Regions from separate parts of the Bacillus sp. 2175 genome, predicted to be linked through region 3. Evidence: predicted binding sites of a transcription regulator. Region 3 holds the regulator's gene; each other region holds the start of a gene.
The links. The regulator Rex, encoded in region 3, represses fermentation and respiration genes when NADH is low (regulators of the CRP and FNR family bind a similar motif). The targets are predictions, from matches to a motif close to TTGTGAAATATTTCACAA.
Positions count from the first base shown of each region.

Region 1: arcA (arginine deiminase) is a predicted target of Rex. The motif match lies at 3,963-3,980, and genes of this name have one in related genera.
Region 2: pflB (formate C-acetyltransferase) is a predicted target of Rex. The motif match lies at 1,190-1,207, and genes of this name have one in related genera.
Region 4: adhE (bifunctional acetaldehyde-CoA/alcohol dehydrogenase) is a predicted target of Rex. The motif match lies at 2,076-2,093, and genes of this name have one in related genera.

Region 1 covers NZ_CM173819.1:494,681-500,313, forward strand. The annotation lists gene ACXKY9_RS02795 (amino acid ABC transporter permease) at 1-21, opposite strand, end outside; gene ACXKY9_RS02800 (ABC transporter substrate-binding protein) at 65-859, opposite strand; gene ACXKY9_RS02805 (amino acid ABC transporter ATP-binding protein) at 982-1,704, opposite strand; partial or broken gene ACXKY9_RS02810 (HAMP domain-containing protein) at 2,081-2,266, shown strand; partial or broken gene ACXKY9_RS02815 (methyl-accepting chemotaxis protein) at 2,636-3,208, shown strand; gene argR (arginine repressor) at 3,355-3,804, shown strand; gene arcA (arginine deiminase) at 4,073-5,305, shown strand; gene argF (ornithine carbamoyltransferase) at 5,336-5,633, shown strand, end outside.
Region 2 covers NZ_CM173819.1:589,341-594,973, forward strand. The annotation lists gene ACXKY9_RS03240 (glycosyltransferase family 2 protein) at 1-976, shown strand, start outside; partial or broken gene ACXKY9_RS03245 (hypothetical protein) at 945-1,165, shown strand; gene pflB (formate C-acetyltransferase) at 1,318-3,567, shown strand; gene pflA (pyruvate formate-lyase-activating protein) at 3,637-4,368, shown strand; gene ACXKY9_RS03260 (diglucosyl diacylglycerol synthase) at 4,781-5,633, shown strand, end outside.
Region 3 covers NZ_CM173819.1:250,266-255,898, reverse strand. The annotation lists gene groL (chaperonin GroEL) at 1-1,146, opposite strand, end outside; gene groES (co-chaperone GroES) at 1,185-1,469, opposite strand; gene ACXKY9_RS01490 (CPBP family intramembrane glutamic endopeptidase) at 1,861-2,610, shown strand; gene ACXKY9_RS01485 (YdiK family protein) at 2,607-2,798, shown strand; gene ACXKY9_RS01480 (redox-sensing transcriptional repressor Rex) at 2,828-3,457, opposite strand; gene ACXKY9_RS01475 (ABC-F family ATP-binding cassette domain-containing protein) at 3,645-5,570, shown strand.
Region 4 covers NZ_CM173819.1:4,110,990-4,116,622, reverse strand. The annotation lists gene ACXKY9_RS21345 (O-acetylserine dependent cystathionine beta-synthase) at 1-887, shown strand, start outside; gene ACXKY9_RS21340 (bifunctional cystathionine gamma-lyase/homocysteine desulfhydrase) at 891-2,024, shown strand; gene adhE (bifunctional acetaldehyde-CoA/alcohol dehydrogenase) at 2,289-4,892, shown strand; gene ACXKY9_RS21330 (YrhC family protein) at 5,020-5,247, shown strand; gene ACXKY9_RS21325 (ABC transporter substrate-binding protein) at 5,405-5,633, shown strand, end outside.

The DNA.
Region 1 (5,633 bases), 240 kb from region 3:
TGCCCCACATAAAATGAACATTTAATCAGTGGGGCACTGTTTATGAATCTTTTGAATGGCTAACTTACTTCGTTTTTTCCTCTTCACCGAGAATATTACGCCCGAACCATTTTTTACTGATTTTTTCATACGTACCATCTTTAATGATTTCATCTAACGCTTTATTTACTTTCTCAACCATTTCTTTATCATCTTTGCGAATAGCAATTCCCATTTCATCAAGATTTAATGGTTTTCCGGCTTCTTTTATATTCGATTTTCCTTCTTTTATCATACGTAGACCAACCATTTGATCCGTAATTACTGCATCAACACGCCCAGGCTCTAAATCCATAAGAGCAGTAATATCGCTGTCATATTCTGTGATTTGATCTGTATATTTTGCAACAAGATTTTTAAAGGTACTAGCTTTTACAACACCAATTTTCTTACCTTTTAAATCTTCTGGAGAAGAGATAGCGTTATTCTTTTTAGCTACAAAAATTTGGGCGCCAGAGCGATAGTACGGATTTGAGAAACTAACAGCTTTTAAGCGCTCCTCTGTAATTGCCATACTACCCAGTATTACATCATATTTCTTCGCTTGAAGACCTTGAATCAGCGTTTCCCATGGGTTTGTAACTGGCGTAGCCTTCATGTTCATCTTTTTAGCAAGAGCTTCACCGATTTCTACATCAAAACCGACAAGTTTGCTGTCATTTTCTTTATAGTTAAAAGGTTTGTATAATCCACTCATCGCATAGCGAAATTCTTTTTCACCATTTGTTGAAGTAGTAGAGCTTTCTTTGCTACAAGCTCCTAGTATGAAAGATGTACATAGTGTAATGCTCGCAACAATGGTTAATAGTTTTCTTTTCATAAAACCCCTCCTATATATTGATCATACGGATGGTTTTTTAGTATGTTATTGAAATATTTTATTTAGATGATTAGTTGTGCACCGTATGAATGTATTGTTTTTCGTTCGAAACAAAAGTTACATTATAAAACGTTGCGTAAAAATTGTTTTGCCCGTTCATGTGATGGAGCTGAAAAGAATTGTGCTGGCGGAGCATCTTCTACAATCTTTCCATCATCCATAAAGATGACGCGATCAGCTACATCTCTTGCAAAATTCATTTCATGAGTAACAATAACCATTGTCATCCCTTCTTCAGCAAGTTCTTTCATAACTTGCAATACTTCTCCAACAAGTTCAGGGTCTAAAGCTGAGGTAGGCTCATCAAATAGCATAATCTTAGGGCTCATTGCAAGAGCTCGTGCAATGGCAATGCGCTGTTTTTGACCACCTGAAAGAAGATGAGGAGTTACATCTGCTTTATCTTGAAGGCCGACTTTTTGGAGAAGTTGAGTTCCAATATCCTTTGCATTTGCTTTCTCTAATTTTTTTACGTGAATAGGTGCTTCTATGATGTTTTCTAGTGAGGTCATATGAGGAAAGAGGTTAAAGTGCTGAAAAACCATACCGACATTTTCACGGACTTTATTTAAATTTGAATGCTTTGGATCAATTCGCTCACCTTGTAAGTGAATTTCGCCTTCATCGTACATTTCTAAAAAGTTAAGACAGCGAAGTAATGTACTTTTACCAGAACCACTGGCACCAATTAAAACAACAACTTCTTTTTCTTTTACTTCTAAATCAATTCCTTTTAACACATCAAGTGAACCGAATGATTTTACTAGATTTCGAACTTGAATCATACAAAACCCCCAGTTAAAAATATATTTTACAAATGTTGCCCCTTATTTCTGTTATTAGTCATAAATTGTCAGAATCCTTTATTTTTTTCGTGCAATTTGATATTCAAAGAAATAATATTTTTTTAAAATCTCTATATCCTTCTATAATGAAAATATGGATAATAATATATAGGTAGTATTTATATTGCTTATAAAAAGGGGGAAAGGGAAGATGGAAAAAGAAAGGAAAACATTTTCTTTTGGATTACGTACACAACTTATGCTATTCACTACAGTTTTAGCTTTCATTACATATTCAACAAGTATCTTTTTTATTTACGTGATATACGATTATTTTCAAAGTTATGTAAGTCAAACTGTATATAATATTATCGTTATGTTATTAGGGGTAGTATGGTCTGGAATTTTAGCATATGGAGCAGCCGTATTTTTAATTAAACCGCTTCGCAAGTTAGAGGAGGCGGCAAGAAAAGCAGCTGAGGGTGATATTCGTGAAGATGTTCCATTACCGAAGACAGATGATGAAATTAAATCTTTAAGTGTTGCATTTAATATGATGTTAGGAAACTTAAGGGGCATGGTAAAAAATATTGATACAACATTTTCGTATACAAATAATCAAGTACAGCAGATTAGAAAACAAACAGGCGAAGCAACGAGACAAGCGCAAGGTGTATCTGAGACACTTGCAGAAATTTCTTCAGGCGCTGAGCAATCAGCGGCATCAATTCAAGCAATTGTTTCTGCTGTTGATACAACGACTTCTATTGCAAGTGAAGTAGAAGAAAAAGCGAAGCAGTCTGATACATTGTCTTCAGAAATGGTTGAAGCTTTAGGGCATAGTACTCGTGTCTTTACGTCTTTAATTCAAGGTATTCAAACATTGGCAAAAGAAAATGAAGATTCAATGCAAAATGTACAGAAGTTAGAAGAACGAATGAAACAAGTAGAACATATTGTGTCTGTTGTGAGTGCGATTGCTAGCCAAACGAATTTATTAGCACTAAATGCTTCTATTGAGGCAGCTCGCGCAGGAGAGCATGGAAGAGGCTTTGCGGTTGTTGCGGAAGAAGTACGGAAACTTGCTGATGAAAGTGATCATTCTGCAAGAAACATATCGCAGTTATTACGGAATATGCAAGATGAAGTACAACAAGTTGCAATGAAAATGACAGAACAAGTGAAAATAGCTAAAGAAGAGGCGAAACGTGGGGAAGCTACGGAATTAATTTTAAAAGAAATGTCATCAAGTGTTATGGAAGTAGCCGATGCAACTCAGCAAATTAGTAGTTATATGAATGAACAAGTGAGCCACATTCATCAAACAGGAGCACAAACAAAAGCTGTAGCAGCAATTGCTGAAGAAACGTCAGCTGGTTCGCAAGAAGTGGCGCGTGTGACGCTACAACAGTCTAAAAATATGATAGTAATCGATCAATTATTAAAGGATTTAGAGAAGCAAGCAACTGACTTGAAACAAACAATTGAACGATTTTCAATGTAAAAGGAAGAACAGAATGCTGTTCTTCTCTTTTTTATTTAGCTTGATTTAATATTTACAGTTAAACTATGAACGTTTCCGCAACATTCTTTTCTGTCCCTTTCGGATGAAAATTATAGCGAGCTATAATATTAAAAGGGGTGTCTTTTATGAAAAAAGAAAAAAGACAACGGTTAATTAAACAATTTGTAAAGGAGTATGAAATAGATAAGCAAGAAAGATTAGTAGAATTGTTAGCAAAAAAAGATGTATTAGTAACACAAGCTACGGTTTCTCGCGATATTCGTGAGTTAAACTTAACGAAGGTACCTTCTCAAGAAGGATTAATGATATATAAAGTTTTCTCAGAAGAGCATGTACAAACTGATATAAAGTTAAAGAAAAAATTACGAGAAGTGGTTGTAAAAATTGATTGTGTAGATCAATTAATGGTTATTAAAACATTACCTGGTAATGCACATGTTATTGGTGTTTTATTTGATGAGTTAGATTGGAAAGAAAAAATAGGATGTATATGCGGAAATGATACATGCCTTATAATTTCACAGTCGAAATCAGATAGGGAGATTATAGAAGAAAGATTAAATTTAATTATTTAGATGCAAAAATCCTGTTTTTAATAAAATTAAAAACAGGATTTTTGTTTAAATACGGAAGTTAAATATTCAACATATATGCGTAATATATGTATTTTTTATTGAGAAAGCGAGATAGTTTGTTATAAAAATACATATTCGTATGATTTTAAAAAAATAACTTGTTTAATATTTCACAATGATAATGTGGATACTTTCACAAAGATGAAAGTGTAGAGCATTTATTATGTACTTGTAAGACATCAAACATATTTAAAAGGAGGTACAACAAATGAAACATCCGATACATGTTACTTCAGAAATTGGGGAATTACAAACGGTTTTATTAAAACGACCGGGTAAAGAAGTGGAAAACTTGACGCCAGATTATTTGCAGCAATTATTATTTGACGATATTCCATACTTACCAATTATTCAAAAAGAGCATGATTATTTTGCACAAACGTTACGCAATCGGGGTGTTGAAGTTCTTTATTTAGAAAAACTAGCCGCTGAGGCGTTAGTAGATAAAAAACTTCGAGAAGAATTTGTTGATCGTATTTTAAAAGAAGGACAGGCCGACGTAAATGTTGCACATCAAACTTTAAAAGAATATTTACTTTCCTTTTCAAATGAAGAATTAATTCAAAAAATTATGGGTGGTGTACGGAAAAACGAAATTGAAACAAGTAAGAAGACACATTTATATGAATTAATGGAAGATCACTATCCGTTTTACTTAGATCCAATGCCTAATTTATATTTTACTCGTGATCCAGCAGCTAGCGTGGGCGATGGCTTAACGATAAATAAGATGAGAGAACCAGCGCGTAGACGTGAATCATTATTCATGGAGTACATCATTAAATATCATCCAAGATTTGCAAAACATAATGTACCAATCTGGTTAGATCGTGATTATAAATTTCCAATTGAAGGTGGCGACGAGCTAATTTTAAATGAAGAAACAATTGCGATTGGAGTATCTGCTCGTACTTCAGCTAAAGCAATTGAACGTTTAGCTAAAAATCTCTTTAGCCGACAAAATAAAATTAAGAAAGTGTTAGCAATAGAAATTCCAAAATGTCGAGCATTTATGCATTTAGATACAGTATTTACAATGGTTGACTATGACAAGTTTACAATTCACCCAGCCATTCAAGGACCAAAAGGGAATATGAATATTTATATTTTAGAAAAAGGATCAGATGAGGAAACTCTTAAAATTACACATCGTACGTCTTTAATGGAAGCATTAAAAGAGGTATTAGGCTTAAGTGAATTAGTTCTTATTCCATGTGGAGGAGGAGATGTAATTGCTTCTGCTCGTGAACAATGGAATGATGGCTCGAACACATTAGCAATCGCGCCAGGTGTAGTTGTTACATATGATCGCAACTATGTATCTAATACGTTATTACGGGAACACGGTATAGAAGTGATTGAGGTTCTAAGTTCGGAATTATCTCGTGGTCGTGGGGGTCCACGTTGCATGAGTATGCCAATTGTTCGTAAAGATATTTAGTATAAATAACGGAGAAAGTAGGGATGAATTATGTTAATGACTAGACCAAATTTAAAAGGAAGAAGCTTTCTAGCAGAAAAAGATTTTACACAAGAAGAATTGTTATATTTTCTAGATTTGGCAGCAGAATTAAAAGAGAAAAAGAAAAATGGTATTCCGCATCATTATTTAGAAGGTAAAAATGTAGCGCTTTTATTTGAAAAAACTTCTACTCGTACGCGTTGTGCATTTACAGTAGCATGTACAGATTTAGGGGCAAATCCTGAATATTTAGGGAAAGGTGATATTCAACTTGGGAAAAAAGAATCTGTAGAGGATACAGCAAAAG
Region 2 (5,633 bases), 340 kb from region 3:
TGACGTTATTACGCCAAATAAATTTCGTCCATTCCAGCATGCTGCATATGGAACAAATCTTTCCCAATCTGAAAAAAGAATGATAGGTGATCATATAGAAGCAGTAGCGGCACGGATATTAAGCAGTGATGAGCGCGGAGGATATTATGATGGAAATAGGAAAAGGGATAGTGTCTATCATACTTTAAGTTTTGAAGAGTTTTATCAAGGATGGGGCGTCACATCTAATTTGTATAAAGGAAAGCAACTATCTGTTGTTATTCCCGTACAAGATGAAGAGAAAACAATTGGAAACGTTATAGAAGAGCTTCGCAAAATTGAACCCTTCGAAATTATCGTTGTCGTAAATGGTTCGTCAGATAAAACGAAAAAAATTGCAAAAGACAAAGGGGCAACGACAATTGTATATAAAGAAGCACTCGGAAATGATGTAGGGCGCTCACTTGGAACTTATTTTGCCAAAGGAGAAATTGTGTTATTTATAGACGGCGATTTTATTATTCCAGCGAGTGAGCTATATCCTTTTGCAAAAGCTATAGCAGATGGAAAGGACGTCGCATTAAATGATTTAAATCACTATTTAGATTTAAGAGTACCACTTCATCTTGTAACTGCATTTAAGTATGCACTAAATTTAGCTTGTGATAGAAAGGATTTAGGGGTAGGCTCACTTATTGCGGTACCTAATGCATTTAGCCAAAAGTGTTTGAAAGCAATTGGGTATAAATCTTTATTGTCACCTTGTGTAGCACAAGTGAAGGCTCTTCTGTCTGGATTTGAAATTGCATGTGTATATCGTGTTGAGGTTGATAAGATGAACCGTATTCGTCCCAGTGAACATTTCGCAAAAATAGGTCACCCTCCAGCTGTACTTCGAATTATAGGTGATCATATAGAGGGACTAGAGCAAATAATTTCATTAACAGACAATCGTGGCGGATTCTATGATGGCAATAGAAAAAGAGATGTTTTATAGAAGTAACAAAAAAGTGTACAACATGTGTACACTTTTTTGTTCTGTTATAAAAACTATAACAGATTAGGAGATAAGAGTATTACAGCTCTACAATGGGTATTGTTCTTATATTACAAAATAGGACTCGTATATAAGGATACCAAAAAAATACAATTAAGGAAAGGGTTAATTTTAAAGACTTTTAAATGAAGTTAACACTATATATATAGTAGTTTGCTCAATATTTCACAAACATGTCACAACTATTTCGTTCACTTTCGTAAAAAAGTAGTATTCTAAGTGTGTAAGCTGTTATATAAAAAATCTTAGTCCTGTACTAATCAAAAATGGAGGAGATTAGGATGACTCAAGTATTAGAAAATGTTAAAAACGCATGGGAAAACTTTAAAGGTGAAAAATGGAAAGCAGAGATTGATGTTCGCGATTTCATTTTAAATAATGTAAACGTTTTCGAAGGAGACGAATCTTTCTTAGCAGAAGCAACTGAAGCAACGAAACAACTTTGGGATCAAGTAATGGATTTAACAACGAAAGAACGTGAAAACGGTGGCGTTCTTGATATGGATACAAAAATTGTTTCTTCTATTACATCACATGCCCCTGGATACTTAAATAAAGATATTGAAAAAGTAGTCGGTTTCCAAACTGATAAACCATTTAAACGTTCTTTACAACCATATGGTGGTATTCGTATGGCAGAACAAGCTTGTGAATCTTATGGATACGAAATGGATAAAGAACTTAGTCGTATTTTTAGAGATTGGAGAAAAACTCATAACCAAGGTGTATTTGATGCATACACACCAGAAATGAGAAATGCACGTAAATCAGGTGTTATTACGGGTCTTCCAGATGCATACGGACGTGGACGTATTATCGGTGACTATCGCCGAGTAGCGTTATATGGTATTGATCATTTAATTGAAGCGAAAAAAGCTGATTTAAATTTAACTGGCGGTGTAATGAGCGAAGATACAATGCGTTTACGCGAAGAGTTATCTGAGCAAATGCGTGCACTTCAAGAGTTAAAAGAAATGGCCGCTTCTCATGGCTTCGATATTTCTAAGCCAGCAACAAACACGCAAGAAGCATTCCAATGGTTATACTTCGCATACCTTGCAGCGATTAAAGAGCAAAACGGGGCTGCAATGAGTCTTGGGCGTACTTCTACATTCTTAGATATTTACATTGAAAGAGATTTAGCAAATGGTACTTTAACAGAAGAAGAAGTACAAGAAATTGTAGATCACTTCATTATGAAATTACGTCTTGTGAAATTCGCAAGAACACCTGATTATAATGAATTATTCTCTGGTGACCCAACTTGGGTAACTGAATCTATCGGTGGTATGGCATTAGATGGTCGTCCATTAGTAACAAAGAACTCATTCCGTTTCTTGCATACATTAGATAATTTAGGACCAGCTCCAGAACCAAACTTAACTGTTCTTTGGTCTAAACAATTACCAGAGAACTTTAAAAACTACTGTGCGAAAATGTCTATTAAAACATCAGCAATTCAATATGAAAATGATGACATTATGCGCCCTGAATACGGCGATGATTACGGTATTGCATGTTGCGTATCTGCAATGAGAATCGGTAAACAAATGCAGTTCTTCGGAGCTCGTGCAAACTTAGCGAAAGCATTATTATATGCGATTAACGGTGGTAAAGATGAAAAATCTAAAGCACAAGTTGGTCCTGAGTACGCACCAATTACTTCTGAAGTATTAAATTATGAAGAAGTTATGCATAAGTTTGATATGACAATGGAATGGTTGGCGGGTCTATATTTAAACACATTAAATGTTATCCATTACATGCATGATAAATATAGCTATGAACGTATTGAAATGGCACTTCATGATACAAACGTTCTTCGTACAATGGCAACAGGTATTGCTGGTCTATCTGTAGTAGCAGATTCATTAAGTGCAATTAAATACGCAAAAGTAAAACCAATTCGTGATGAAAATGGTATTGCAGTTGACTTCGAGATTGAAGGAGATTTCCCTAAATACGGTAACAATGATGATCGTGTAGATGAGATTGCTGTAAATCTTGTAAAAACATTTATGAATAAACTTCGTAAACATAAAACATACAGAAATTCTGTTCATACAATGTCAATCTTAACAATCACATCTAACGTTGTATACGGTAAGAAAACTGGTAATACTCCAGATGGCCGCCGTACTGGAGAACCATTTGCACCAGGTGCGAACCCAATGCATGGACGTGATACAAAAGGTGCATTAGCTTCATTATTATCTGTGGCTAAATTACCATATGAAGATGCACAAGATGGTATTTCTAATACATTCTCTATTATTCCGAAAGCACTTGGTAAAGAAGATGATGTACAAGTACGTAACTTAGTATCAATGCTTGATGGCTATGCAGTAAAAGAAGGCCACCACTTAAATATTAACGTATTTAACCGTGAAACATTAATGGATGCAATGGAACATCCTGAGAAATATCCACAATTAACAATTCGCGTATCTGGTTACGCTGTAAACTTTATTAAATTAACTCGTGAACAACAAATTGATGTAATTAACCGTACAATGCATGAAAGCATGTAAATGAAAAAAGTGTCCCTTCGCTCTTAATATATAGCGAAGGGAGGCTGTTTCAATAAAGGAGGAAGTAACATGGTAAAAGGAAGAATACATTCTGTAGAGTCTTGTGGTACTGTTGATGGCCCAGGGATTCGTTATGTCATATTTACACAAGGGTGTTTATTACGTTGTCAATATTGTCATAATGCTGATACGTGGGAAATCGGTAAAGGTAAAGAAATAACAGTTGAAGAAGTGATGCAGGATGTGACATGTTACCTTCCATTTATTGAAGCTTCCGGAGGCGGTATAACAGTTAGCGGTGGAGAGCCATTATTACAGCTAGACTTTTTAATTGAGTTGTTTAAAAAGTGTAAAGAGGCTGGTATCCATACAACAATCGACTCTTCTGGTGGTTGTTATTCTGAGGAACCAGAATTCCAAAATAAGCTAGATATTTTAATGGATTATACAGATTTAGTTTTATTGGATCTGAAACATATCGATTCCAAAAAGCATCGTAAATTAACAGGGAAACCAAATGAACATATTTTACAATTTGCTCGTTATTTATCGGATAAGAATAAACCGATTTGGGTACGACACGTATTAGTTCCTGGTGTTACGGATAATGAAGAGGATCTACAAAAACTATCTAGCTTTATTCAAAGTCTGTCTAATGTTCAAAAAGTTGAAGTGTTACCATATCATAAGCTTGGTGTATATAAATGGGAGGCGCTTGGACACAAGTATCCACTCGCAAATGTAGAACCACCTACTGAGAAAAATGTAGAACATGCTAAATATATTTTACAAGCGGTCTAATCCAAATATTGGATTAGGCTTTTTGCTTTCTTTACAATAAAATCTAGAGTATATATTGATAAAAGAGTATACTGAAAATAGAATATCCATAATTTTGTACGGAATAAATGGAGAAATTTACATAATTGTAAAGGGAAATCAAAATAGTAAAAAGAATTAAGAAGTAAAAGAGTGAGTATCATGGAATAGAGAACATTTGTAAGTTATTGCGAAAGCTCTTATAGGAAAGTATAATGTAAAGATATGAGCACAGATAGGATTAAGGGGTCAATCTTATATGCTTTGCATATCCACGACAGGTACATAGCTGAAAGGGAATTATTAGAATCTGTTTATGTAATTTTTAAGGAAAATGTTTTTCCTATTGTCGTATATGCAATATGGAGAAACAAAAAGCTAGGAGTGGATTTGTTTGATAAAAAACCCCAAGGTTTTAATATTAACTGCACATTACGGTAATGGTCATGTGCAAGTAGCAAAAACATTAGAACAAACATTTCGCCAAAAAGGAATTGAAGATGTTATTGTATGCGACTTGTTTGGAGAATCACATCCATTTATAACTGACATTACAAAATATCTATATTTAAAAAGTTATACAATAGGAAAAGAATTATATCGTTTGTTTTATTACGGGGTAGAAAAAATTTATGATAAGAAAATAGCATCTTGGTATGCGAACTTTGGAAGGAAACGTTTGAAAACACTTTTACAGGTGGAGAAACCAGATATTGTAATTAATACATTTCCAATTATCGCTGTACCAGAATTAAAGAAACAAACAGGTATTTCAATTCCTGTCTATAACGTATTAACGGATTTTTGCGTGCACAAAATATGGATTCATCGAGAAGTAGATCGTTATTTTGTTGCAACGGATCATGTGAAAGAATTGATGGTTGATATCGGTGTACCTGCGGAACAAATTGTTGAAACAGGAATTCCAATTCGGAGTAGTTTTGAGTTAAAGGTAAATCCAGAAATCATATATAATAAATATCAGTTATGTAAGAATAAAAAGATTTTACTAATTGTAGCAGGTGCTCATGGGGTATTAGGAAATGTAAAAGAACTATGCCAATCATTTATGTCAGTGCCTAATTTACAAGTAGTTGTCGTTTGTGGGAAAAATGAAGCTTTAAAACAGGATTTATTAAGTTTACAGAAGCAAAATTCCGATGCATTAAAAGTGTTTGGGTATGTTGAAAATATTGATGAATTATTCCGTGTTACTTCTTGTATGATTACGAAGCCAGGCGGAATAA
Region 3 (5,633 bases):
TGCTGCACCTACTTTAATTACCGCTACGCCACCTGCAAGTTTTGCAAGACGCTCTTGTAATTTTTCACGATCGAATTCAGAAGTTGTTTCTTCTAATTGCGCACGGATTTGACCGATGCGAGCTTCGATTTGTTCTGTGCTTCCTACACCTTCAACTACAGTTGTGTTTTCTTTTGTAACAACAACTTTACCAGCGCGTCCTAAAGATTCAACTGTAGCAGATTTTAAGTCACGACCTAATTCTTCAGTGATTACTTCGCCACCTGTTAAGATCGCGATATCTTCTAGCATTGCTTTACGACGGTCACCAAATCCAGGAGCTTTAACAGCTACTACATTGAATGTACCACGAAGTTTGTTCACTACTAATGTAGCTAACGCTTCGCCTTCTACATCTTCAGCAATGATAAGAAGTGGTTTACCTTGTTGTACCACTTGCTCTAATACTGGTAAGATTTCTTGAATGTTAGAAATCTTTTTGTCAGTGATTAAGATGTATGGGTTATCAAGAACTGCTTCCATTTTGTCAGAATCAGTAATCATGTAAGGAGATGCATATCCACGATCAAATTGCATACCTTCTACTACGTCTAATTCTGTTGTGAAGCCTTTAGATTCTTCTAAAGTAATAACGCCGTCGTTACCAACGCGCTCCATTGCTTCAGCGATTAATTGACCTACTTCTTCGTCAGCAGCAGAAATAGCAGCTACTTGTGCGATAGAAGATTTACCTTCGATTGGTTTAGAAATCGTTTTTAATTCTTCAATTGCAGCAGTAACAGCTTTTTCGATACCTTTACGAAGACCCATTGGGTTCGCACCAGCTGTTACGTTTTTAAGACCTTCACGAATCATAGCTTGCGCTAATACAGTTGCAGTTGTTGTTCCGTCACCAGCTACGTCATTTGTTTTGCTAGCAACTTCTGCTACTAGTTTCGCACCCATGTTTTCGAATGCATCTTCTAATTCGATTTCTTTTGCGATTGTTACACCGTCATTTGTAATAAGTGGTGAACCGAATTTTTTCTCAAGAACAACGTTACGACCTTTTGGTCCAAGCGTTACTTTTACTGCATTTGCAAGAGTGTCGACACCGCGAAGCATCGAACGACGTGCTTCTTCACTAAATTTAATATCTTTTGCCATAATAATTGACCCCCTTGGATTTTTTAAGATTTATATAATTAACCGATAACTGCTAAAATGTCACTTTCACGTAAAATCAAGTAGTCTGTACCTTCATATTTCACTTCAGTACCTGCATATTTTGAGAAGATGATAAGATCACCTGCTGCTACCTCTAAAGCAACACGCTCACCATTCTCAAGCACTCGACCAGTACCTACTGCAACAACTTTACCCTCTTGTGGTTTTTCTTTTGCAGTATCTGGTAATACGATACCACTTGCTGTTTTTTCTTCTGCTTGAACAAGCTCAATTACAACGCGATCACCTAATGGCTTTAGCATGAACAATAACCTCCTCATTTTGTTATGTAAATTTCTTTTATTAGCACTCAAGTCATCCGAGTGCTAACACACTTATAATAATAAATAATCTCAATTTCTTTTGCAAGTAAAAAAATCATAATTTTTTCGCAAATCACTATATAAACTTTCTATATAGAATACTGCCTTTACTATATGAATCGTTGTTTCCACTGCTCGTATGTTACAATATGAAAGGACACCCTAAGTTGTTTTCGCTACACACACAACTTTCTCCTGTCTTCTATTATAATTTCAAATAAGGATTTACGAAAAAAACATAATTCAAGTGAGGTTTATATCGTAGGTAGCATATTTACATGTTATCCTAACTTATCTCATACACTATAGTTAGAAAGGATGGTTAAACCATTTGAAGAAACAATACTGGTGGATTATCGTTACATACATTTTAATGCAGTTATCTGGCGTTGTTGGATTGCCACTTCTCCTAAAAACAGGACTCTATGATAATAGAGGATTTACCATTGAGGAAAAAGGACAAATCATAACGGGACACTGGGCAATTATTAGCTTCTTTGTTGCATTATGTATCGTACTTTGGTTACTTAGAACAGATATTCGTGACAGGCATTTAGATCCAAAGCGCTCTTCTGCTCCAGCTACTATTGGATGGATTTTCATCGGGTTCTTCTTAGCTTTCTTTTCACAAATAGTTGCCGGTATGATCGAGATGCAGCTGCTAGGAATTAAACAAGGTTCAGAAAATACAATGAAACTAATGGAGATTGCAAGAACGACCCCTTGGTTCCTTATTGTTGTATCTATAATTGGACCTATCTTAGAAGAAATCGTATTTAGAAAAATTTTATTTGGTGCACTTTATAAGAAGTTTAACTTCTTTATCGCAGCTATCATTAGTTCGCTTGTATTCGCAGCAATTCATTTTGATTTTACTCATTTATTGGTATACACTGCTATGGGGCTCGTATTCGCCTTCTTATATGTGAAGACGAAACGGATTATCGTTCCGATTGCAGCTCATGTTGCGATGAATACATTGGTCGCTATTGGGCAAATTTTTATGAGCAATGAACAAATTCAAGAAATGATTAAAGAAGCTGAAAAAATGCAAGGCTTTATCGGAGGATTTTTTGTATGAGAAACTCACCATTGTTCATGGCTGCACTATACTTCCTTCTTGGATGTATCTTTACACGCTTCGCCATTACGAACGTGACAGATACAATCTGGAATATGTGGACAATACTATTTGCAGTTATGGCAACAATTGATTTTAATTTGGCACTTCGCCTTATATTAATTAAATTCACAAAGAAGAAACAATAATAAAACGCAGAGGTCGCTTCCTCTGCGTTTTATTGTGGATAGTTTTTCAAAAAGTAAACTAATGTTTGTAACTCTACAGCTAAGTCAATATGATGAATTCTAATATTCTCTGATACGTTTAATCGCGCTGGTGTGAAATTCAAAATACCATGCACGCTCGTTTCAGCTAATCTATCTGCTACAGCTTGTGCTACTGTAGCCGGTACTGTTAATATTGCCACTTGTATATCATTTGATAATCTCTCTTCTAATTCATCTAAATGATATACAGGAATGCCCCCGATTTCTGTTCCAACTTTCTCTTCACTAACATCAAATGCCATTTCAATTTTTGTATTATTGTTTTTCGTGAAATTATAATGTAAGAAAGCGGTCCCTAAATTACCTACTCCAATAAGTGCTACACGTGTTATATCATCTTGATCAAGTGTTTCGCGGAAAAATGATAATAGATAATTTACGTTATATCCATATCCCTTTTTCCCTAACGCTCCAAAATACGAAAAATCTCTTCGTATTGTTGCGGAATCTACTTTTACTGCCTCACTCAATTCGGCCGATGAAACACGCTGCTTACCAGAAAGAGATAAGTTTTGGATAAATCGATAGTATAGAGGCAATCTTTTAGCAGTGGCTTGTGGAATCTTTTGCTGATCCATATGACCTCTCCTCTCTTCCTATCTTTATTCATATACTTTAATCAAATACAGAAGTTTAGCACTCATTAAATTCCTTGTATAATAAAGAGAAGAAGTATTCTCTCTTTATTTTAAACTATACACTATTTTTAGTATGATTGAGAAATATAAACATGGCAAAGTTAAGAAATTATTTGAGGTGAAAACATTGATTTTATTACAAGTAAACGCGCTTTCGAAATTATACGGTGCAGAAACGATTCTTGCAAACATAAAATTGGAAGTACAAACAAAAGATCGTATCGCATTAGTTGGAAGGAATGGAGCAGGCAAATCTACATTATTAAAAATTATCGCTGGTGAATTATCTCATGATGGTGGCGAAATTATAAAACCGAAAGATGTCTCAATCGGATATTTAGCTCAAAATACTGGACTAGAAACGTCTTTAACAATTTGGGATGAAATGCTAACCGTCTTTACCCACTTACAGCAAATGGAGACAAAACTTCGAAGGCTTGAGCAAGAAATGGGAAAAGAAGAAAACTTTTCAAACGAAGCTACATATGAAAGATTGTTAGCTGATTATGACCAATTGCAACTCAATTATAAAGATCAAGGTGGATATCAATATGAAGCGGATATTCGCTCCATTTTAAGCGGCCTTGGCTTCCCAGTTGAAACGCACCAGACGACGATCTCTACTTTAAGCGGCGGGCAAAAAACAAGATTAGCTCTCGGGAAATTATTATTAACAAAACCAGACTTACTTATTTTGGATGAGCCTACAAACCATTTAGACATCGAAACATTAACGTGGCTTGAGCAATATTTACAAGGTTATCCTGGCGCAATATTAATCGTTTCACATGACCGTTATTTCTTAGACAAACTCGTTACACAAGTATATGAAATTTCGAATAAAGAAAGCAGACGATTTGTTGGTAACTACAGTAAATATTTAGACTTAAAATCAGCATTATATGAGCAAGAAATGAAACGTTACGAAAAACAACAAGATGAAATCGCAAAACTTGAGGACTTCGTTCAAAAGAATATAGCTCGCGCTTCTACAACGAAACGTGCTCAAAGTCGTCGTAAACAACTAGACAGAATGGAATTATTAACGAGACCATTAGGGGATTCTAAGTCAGCATCATTCCACTTCGATATTGAAAAGCAAAGTGGAAATGATGTTTTACAAGTAAATGATGCAACCATCGGCTATGATGAGAACCCTATAATTGAACATGTAACTATGCGCTTAACTCGCGGAGATAGTGTTGCTTTAGTTGGTCCAAACGGAATTGGGAAATCCACATTGTTAAAGTCTATTGTGAATAAGTTACCACTATTAAATGGTGATGTTTCTTTCGGATCAAATGTATCTGTTGGTTATTATGATCAAGAACAAGCAAACTTAACATCTTCTAAACGGGTTTTAAATGAACTATGGGATGAATATCCACTGCAACCTGAAAAAGAAATCCGTACTATACTCGGGAATTTTTTATTCACAGGAGATGATGTACTGAAACCAGTATCTTCCCTTAGTGGTGGACAAAAAGCTCGATTAGCTCTTGCAAAACTTATGATGCAAAAATCAAATTTATTAATTCTAGATGAACCTACGAACCACCTTGATTTAAACAGTAAAGAAATTTTGGAGAATGCTTTAATTGATTATCCAGGGACTCTTCTATTCGTCTCACATGACCGCTACTTTATTAACCGTGTAACAACGACTGTGGTTGAGTTATCAACAGAAGGTGCACAGGAATATTTAGGGGATTACGATTACTACGTTGAAAAGAAAAATGAAATGATTGAACGTGCAGAACTTGAACAGCAAGAAAGTGACATTCCTGTTCAAAAGGTGGTTGCACAAGAGAAATTAAATTATTTAGAAGAAAAAGAGCGTAAAAAACTAGAGCGTCAACGCACTAGAAAAATTGAAGAGCTAGAACAAAGTATATTAGAATTAGAAGAAGAAATTGCTACGTTAGAAGATCAACTTTGCTTACCAGAAATATATGCAGATTATGAAAAAGCTAGTGAAATTACAACTAAAAAGCAAACGCTACAAGAACAACTTGAAACTTGTATGGCAGAATGGGAAGAGCTGCATGTATAAGCATATTTAAATAAGAAAGATGTCTCATAAGTCAGGATTTTTGACTATGCGACATCTTTTTTT
Region 4 (5,633 bases), 1.4 Mb from region 3:
ATACACCAATTGTAGAAATTACTCGTTTTTCACTTCCGAAAGGAGTCCGTTTATTTGCAAAGCTTGAATTTTATAACCCAGGCGGAAGCGTTAAGGATCGTTTAGGAAGAGAATTAATCGAAGATGCGCTAGAAAAAGGGCTTGTGACCCAGGGTGGAACAATTATTGAACCGACTGCTGGGAATACTGGTATTGGACTGGCACTTGCAGCATTAGAACATGATTTACGTGTTATTGTTTGTGTACCAGAGAAATTTAGTATTGAAAAACAAGAATTAATGAAAGCACTAGGTGCAACGGTCGTGCATACACCGACTGAGCAAGGAATGACCGGTGCAATTGCTAAAGCAAAAGAGTTAGTAAATGAACTACCGAATTCATACTCTCCAAGTCAGTTCGCAAATGAGGCAAATCCTCGTGCATATTTTAAAACACTAGGACCTGAACTGTGGGACGCATTGAATGGAGAGATTAACATATTTGTTGCTGGAGCAGGAACTGGCGGTACGTTTATGGGGACTGCATCTTATTTGAAAGAAAAAAATATAGATATTAAAACAGTTATCGTAGAGCCAGAAGGATCTATTTTAAATGGTGGTAAGGCTGGTTCACATGAGACCGAAGGAATTGGACTGGAATTTATCCCGCCATTTTTGAAGACATCTTATTTTGATGAAATTCATACGATTTCTGATCGAAATGCATTTTTACGAGTGAAAGAATTAGCGAAAAAAGAAGGACTTCTCGTTGGGAGCTCTTCAGGAGCAGCATTTCATGCGAGCTTACTTGAGGCCGAGAAGGCAGCACCAGGTACAAATATTGTAACGATTTTTCCTGATAGCAGTGAGCGCTATTTAAGTAAAGACATATACAAAGGATGGGAATAAAAAATGAGAGCAAAGACAAAGTTAATTCATGGTATTCGCATAGGAGAACCTTCAACTGGATCTGTAAACGTACCGATTTATCAAACAAGTACGTACAAACAAGAAGCAGTTGGTAAGCATCAAGGATATGAATATTCACGTACAGGTAACCCAACACGTGCAGCTTTAGAAGAAATGATTGCTGTATTAGAAAATGGGCATGCTGGATTTGCATTTGGTTCAGGAATGGCTGCTATTACAGCGACAATTATGTTGTTCTCAAAAGGTGACCACGTTATTTTAACAGATGATGTTTATGGCGGAACATACCGCGTTATTACGAAAGTATTAAACCGTTTCGGTATTGAGCATACATTTGTAGATACAACAAACTTAGAGGAAGTTGAAGAAGCGATTCGTCCAAATACGAAAGCAATTTATGTGGAAACACCAACGAACCCACTACTAAAAATTACTGATATTAAGAAAATATCTACTCTTGCTAAAGAGAAAGACCTATTAACAATTATTGATAACACATTCATGACGCCATATTGGCAGTCGCCGATTTCTTTAGGAGCAGATATTGTGCTTCATAGTGCAACGAAATATTTAGGAGGTCATAGTGATGTAGTTGCAGGTTTAGTAGTTGTAAATAGCCCACAACTAGCAGAAGATCTTCACTTTGTACAAAACTCAACAGGAGGTATTCTTGGGCCACAAGATAGCTTCTTACTACTTCGCGGTTTAAAAACATTAGGAATTCGTATGGAAGAACATGAAACGAATTCACGTGCTATTGCTGAGTTCTTAAATAATCATCCAAAAGTAAATAAAGTATATTACCCAGGTCTTGAATCACATCAAAATCACGAATTAGCAACAGAACAAGCAAACGGGTTTGGTGCTATTATCTCATTTGATGTAGATAGTGAAGAAACATTAAATAAAGTACTTGAGAAACTACAATACTTTACACTTGCTGAAAGCTTAGGAGCGGTAGAAAGTTTAATTTCTATTCCATCTCAAATGACACATGCATCAATCCCGGCTGATCGCCGCAAAGAATTAGGAATTACAGATACATTATTTCGTATTTCTGTCGGTATTGAAGATGGTGAAGATTTAATTGAAGATTTAGCACAAGCGCTAGCATAATAAAAAATGCACTGCTCTATATTAGCAGTGCGTTTTTTTATTACGTCTATTTTGTGAAACATTTCACAAAATAGACATACACAAACGAAATGATTTCATGTATATTGAATTCAGGAAACGTTACTCACGAACAAACTTGTGAAACTTTTCACAAACAATGAAATTCATGTAGGAAAGCATCTCTATTTTTTTGTGTTAATTGGGACTTATTTTGACCTACAGGGACATATAAGGACCGTAATAGTAGAATAGGAGGAAATTCACATGGTAGTCAAAGAGAAAGTTGTAAATGAAATGCAGGAAGTAAAAAAGATGATTGATACGCTAGTAAATAATGGTCAACAAGCTTTACAAGCATTAGAAAGTTTTACACAAGAGGAAATTGACAACATTGTTCATGAAATGGCATTAGCAGGTGTTGATCAACATATGCCGCTAGCGAAATTGGCAGTTGAAGAAACTGGCCGTGGTGTATATGAAGACAAATGCATTAAAAATATTTTTGCCACTGAATATATTTGGCATAGTATAAAGCAAGATAAAACGGTAGGGATTATTCACGAAGATCCTCATGAAGAAATAATAGAAATCGCGGAACCTGTCGGTGTAGTAGCTGGAGTAACACCAGTAACGAATCCAACGTCGACAACAATGTTTAAAGCGTTAATTGCGATAAAAACAAGAAATCCAATTATTTTCGCATTTCATCCTTCCGCACAAAAATGTTCTGTGGCAGCAGCGAAAACCGTATATGATGCAGCGATGAAAGCTGGTGCACCAAAACACTGTATTCAATGGATTGAAAGACCGTCTGTTGAAGCGACGAAACAATTGATGAACCATGATGGTGTAGCACTCGTTCTAGCAACTGGAGGCGCTGGTATGGTGAAATCAGCTTACTCTACTGGAAAACCAGCGTTAGGCGTTGGTCCTGGTAATGTACCGTGTTATATAGAAAAATCAGCACATGTAAAACGAGCTGTTAATGATTTAATTTTATCAAAAACATTTGATAACGGTATGATTTGTGCATCGGAACAAGCAATCATTGTCGATAAAGAAATTTATGATGATGTTAAAACAGAAATGATTGAAAACAGTTGTTACTTTGTAACAGAAGAAGAAAGAAAAAAATTAGAAAAGCTCGTTATAAATGAAAATACATGTGCAGTAAATAGTGATATTGTAGGGAAATCCGCACAGTATATTGCCGATTTAGTTGGGATCACTGTTCCTGGACATACAAAAATGCTTGTAGCTGAAATTCAAGGTATCGGAGCAGCATATCCGTTATCCCGTGAGAAACTGAGTCCAGTATTAGCTTGTGTGAAGGCAAATTCATTAGAAGAAGGATTTACATATTGCGAAGAAATGTTGAACCTCGGTGGTTTAGGACATTCAGCAGTTATCCATTCTACAAATAAAGATGTGCAAAAGCAATTTGGGTTACGTATGAAAGCTTGCCGTCTCATTGTAAATGCACCTTCATCACAAGGTGGAATAGGGGATATATATAATGGATTTATTCCATCACTTACACTTGGTTGTGGTTCATACGGAAAGAATTCAGTTTCCCAAAATGTAACAGCGACTCATTTATTAAATATAAAAAGGCTGGCAAATAGAAAAAAGAATATGCAGTGGTTCAAACTGCCACCAAAAATTTATTTTGAAAAACATGCTACAGCTTATTTAGCAAATATGCCTAACATTTCACGTGCATTTATTGTAACGGACTCCGGAATGGTTGAACATGGCTATGTCGATACAGTCGCGCACTATTTAAACAAGAATGCAAATGATGTGAAAGTTGAAGTTTTCTTTGAGGTCGAACCAGATCCATCAGATGAAACTGTTTTCAAAGGTGCGGAAATGATGAAAAGCTTTAAGCCAGATGTAATTATCGCACTTGGTGGTGGTTCAGCTATGGATGCAGCAAAAGGAATGTGGTTATTCTATGAGCATCCAGAAACGACATTCTATGGTATTAAACAGAAATTTTTAGATATAAGAAAACGTACATGTAAATATCCGGAATTAGGAAATAAGGCGCAGTTTGTTGCGATTCCAACGACATCAGGAACGGGATCAGAAGTGACACCATTTGCGGTTATTACAGATAAGAAAAATAATATAAAGTATCCGCTCGCAGATTATGAATTAACACCAGATGTAGCAATTGTTGATCCACAATTTGTAATGACAGTACCACCACATGTAACAGCAGATACTGGTATGGATGTTTTAACACATGCAATTGAGGCGTATGTGTCTGTTATGGCAAATGACTATACAGATGGATTAGCATTAAAAGCTATTGATCTCGTATTCAAATATTTACCGAGAGCATATAAAGATGGAAATGATGAAGAAGCAAGAGAAAAAATGCATAACGCTTCTGCAATTGCAGGGATGGCATTTGCAAATGCTTTCCTCGGTATTAATCACAGCTTAGCACATAAGATTGGACCAGAATTCCATATTCCGCACGGACGCGCAAATGCCATTCTAATGCCGCACGTAGTCCGCTATAATGCTATTAAGCCAAGAAAACACGCATTGTTCCCAAAATATGAGCACTTTGTGGCAGATGAAAGATATGCACATATAGCGAGAATGCTCGGGCTTCCAGCAAGTTCGGCAGCAGAAGGGGTGGAATCACTCGTCCGAGCAATTATTGAGCTTGGAAAAAGCTTAAATATTAATATGAGTATTGCGGGACAAGGAGTCGATAAAGAGCAATTTGAAGAGGTTGTTGGAGTATTAGCAGAAAGAGCTTTTGAAGATCAATGTACAACTGCTAATCCAAAGTTACCGCTTATTTCAGAGCTGAAAGAAATTTATATGGAAGCATATAAAGGTGAATAATGATAAAAAAAGAGCCGCAGTAAAAGCGGCTCTTTTTTTATTGGAAAACATCTCCCAGAATGGCTGTATTTACTGGTCTTTCAGTTTCATAGAATATGATACAGTGAAATGGAGGAGTGAGAATATAATGAAAGAATTAAAAGGAAAAATAGAAGATTATACTCGGTTTGGACAAATGCTTCTCGCTGTAAGTACATTGTTAATGGTTGGCTTATTGATTCCGAGTGGAGCAAAAGAGACAATCCAATTTTTTGTTATGATGGGGAGCATCGTTATATTTTTAAGCTTATCGTTCTTTTTCTTTCAGCGTGTGAAAGTGATGCGTGACCAGCTAGAGGAAAATGAATGTGAATAATATTGTTAACTAGAGCGCAGCGAAAAGAAAAAATCTTTTTGTCGCGCTTTTTGTTTTTTGTAGGAAAATATATGTGTTTCGTGTTGACAATGATAATCCTTATCAATTAAAGTATAATAGTAGTTAATGATTATCATTATCGATTAGAGGTGAAGAAATGAAGAAATCTATTACGCTATTTACAGCGATTTTATCCATTTTTTTCTTGTTAATAGGTTGCAGTGCCAAAGGGGACGAAAAAGCGTCTGCAACCAAAACAGAAAAAGGAAAAGAGAAAATCGAAATTACCGACCTATCAGGAAGAAAGGTAACATTCGATAAAGTGCCAGAAAGTTTTGCAACATTAAGTATGGGGGACATGGATATTATTCATGCTTTAGGTGGAA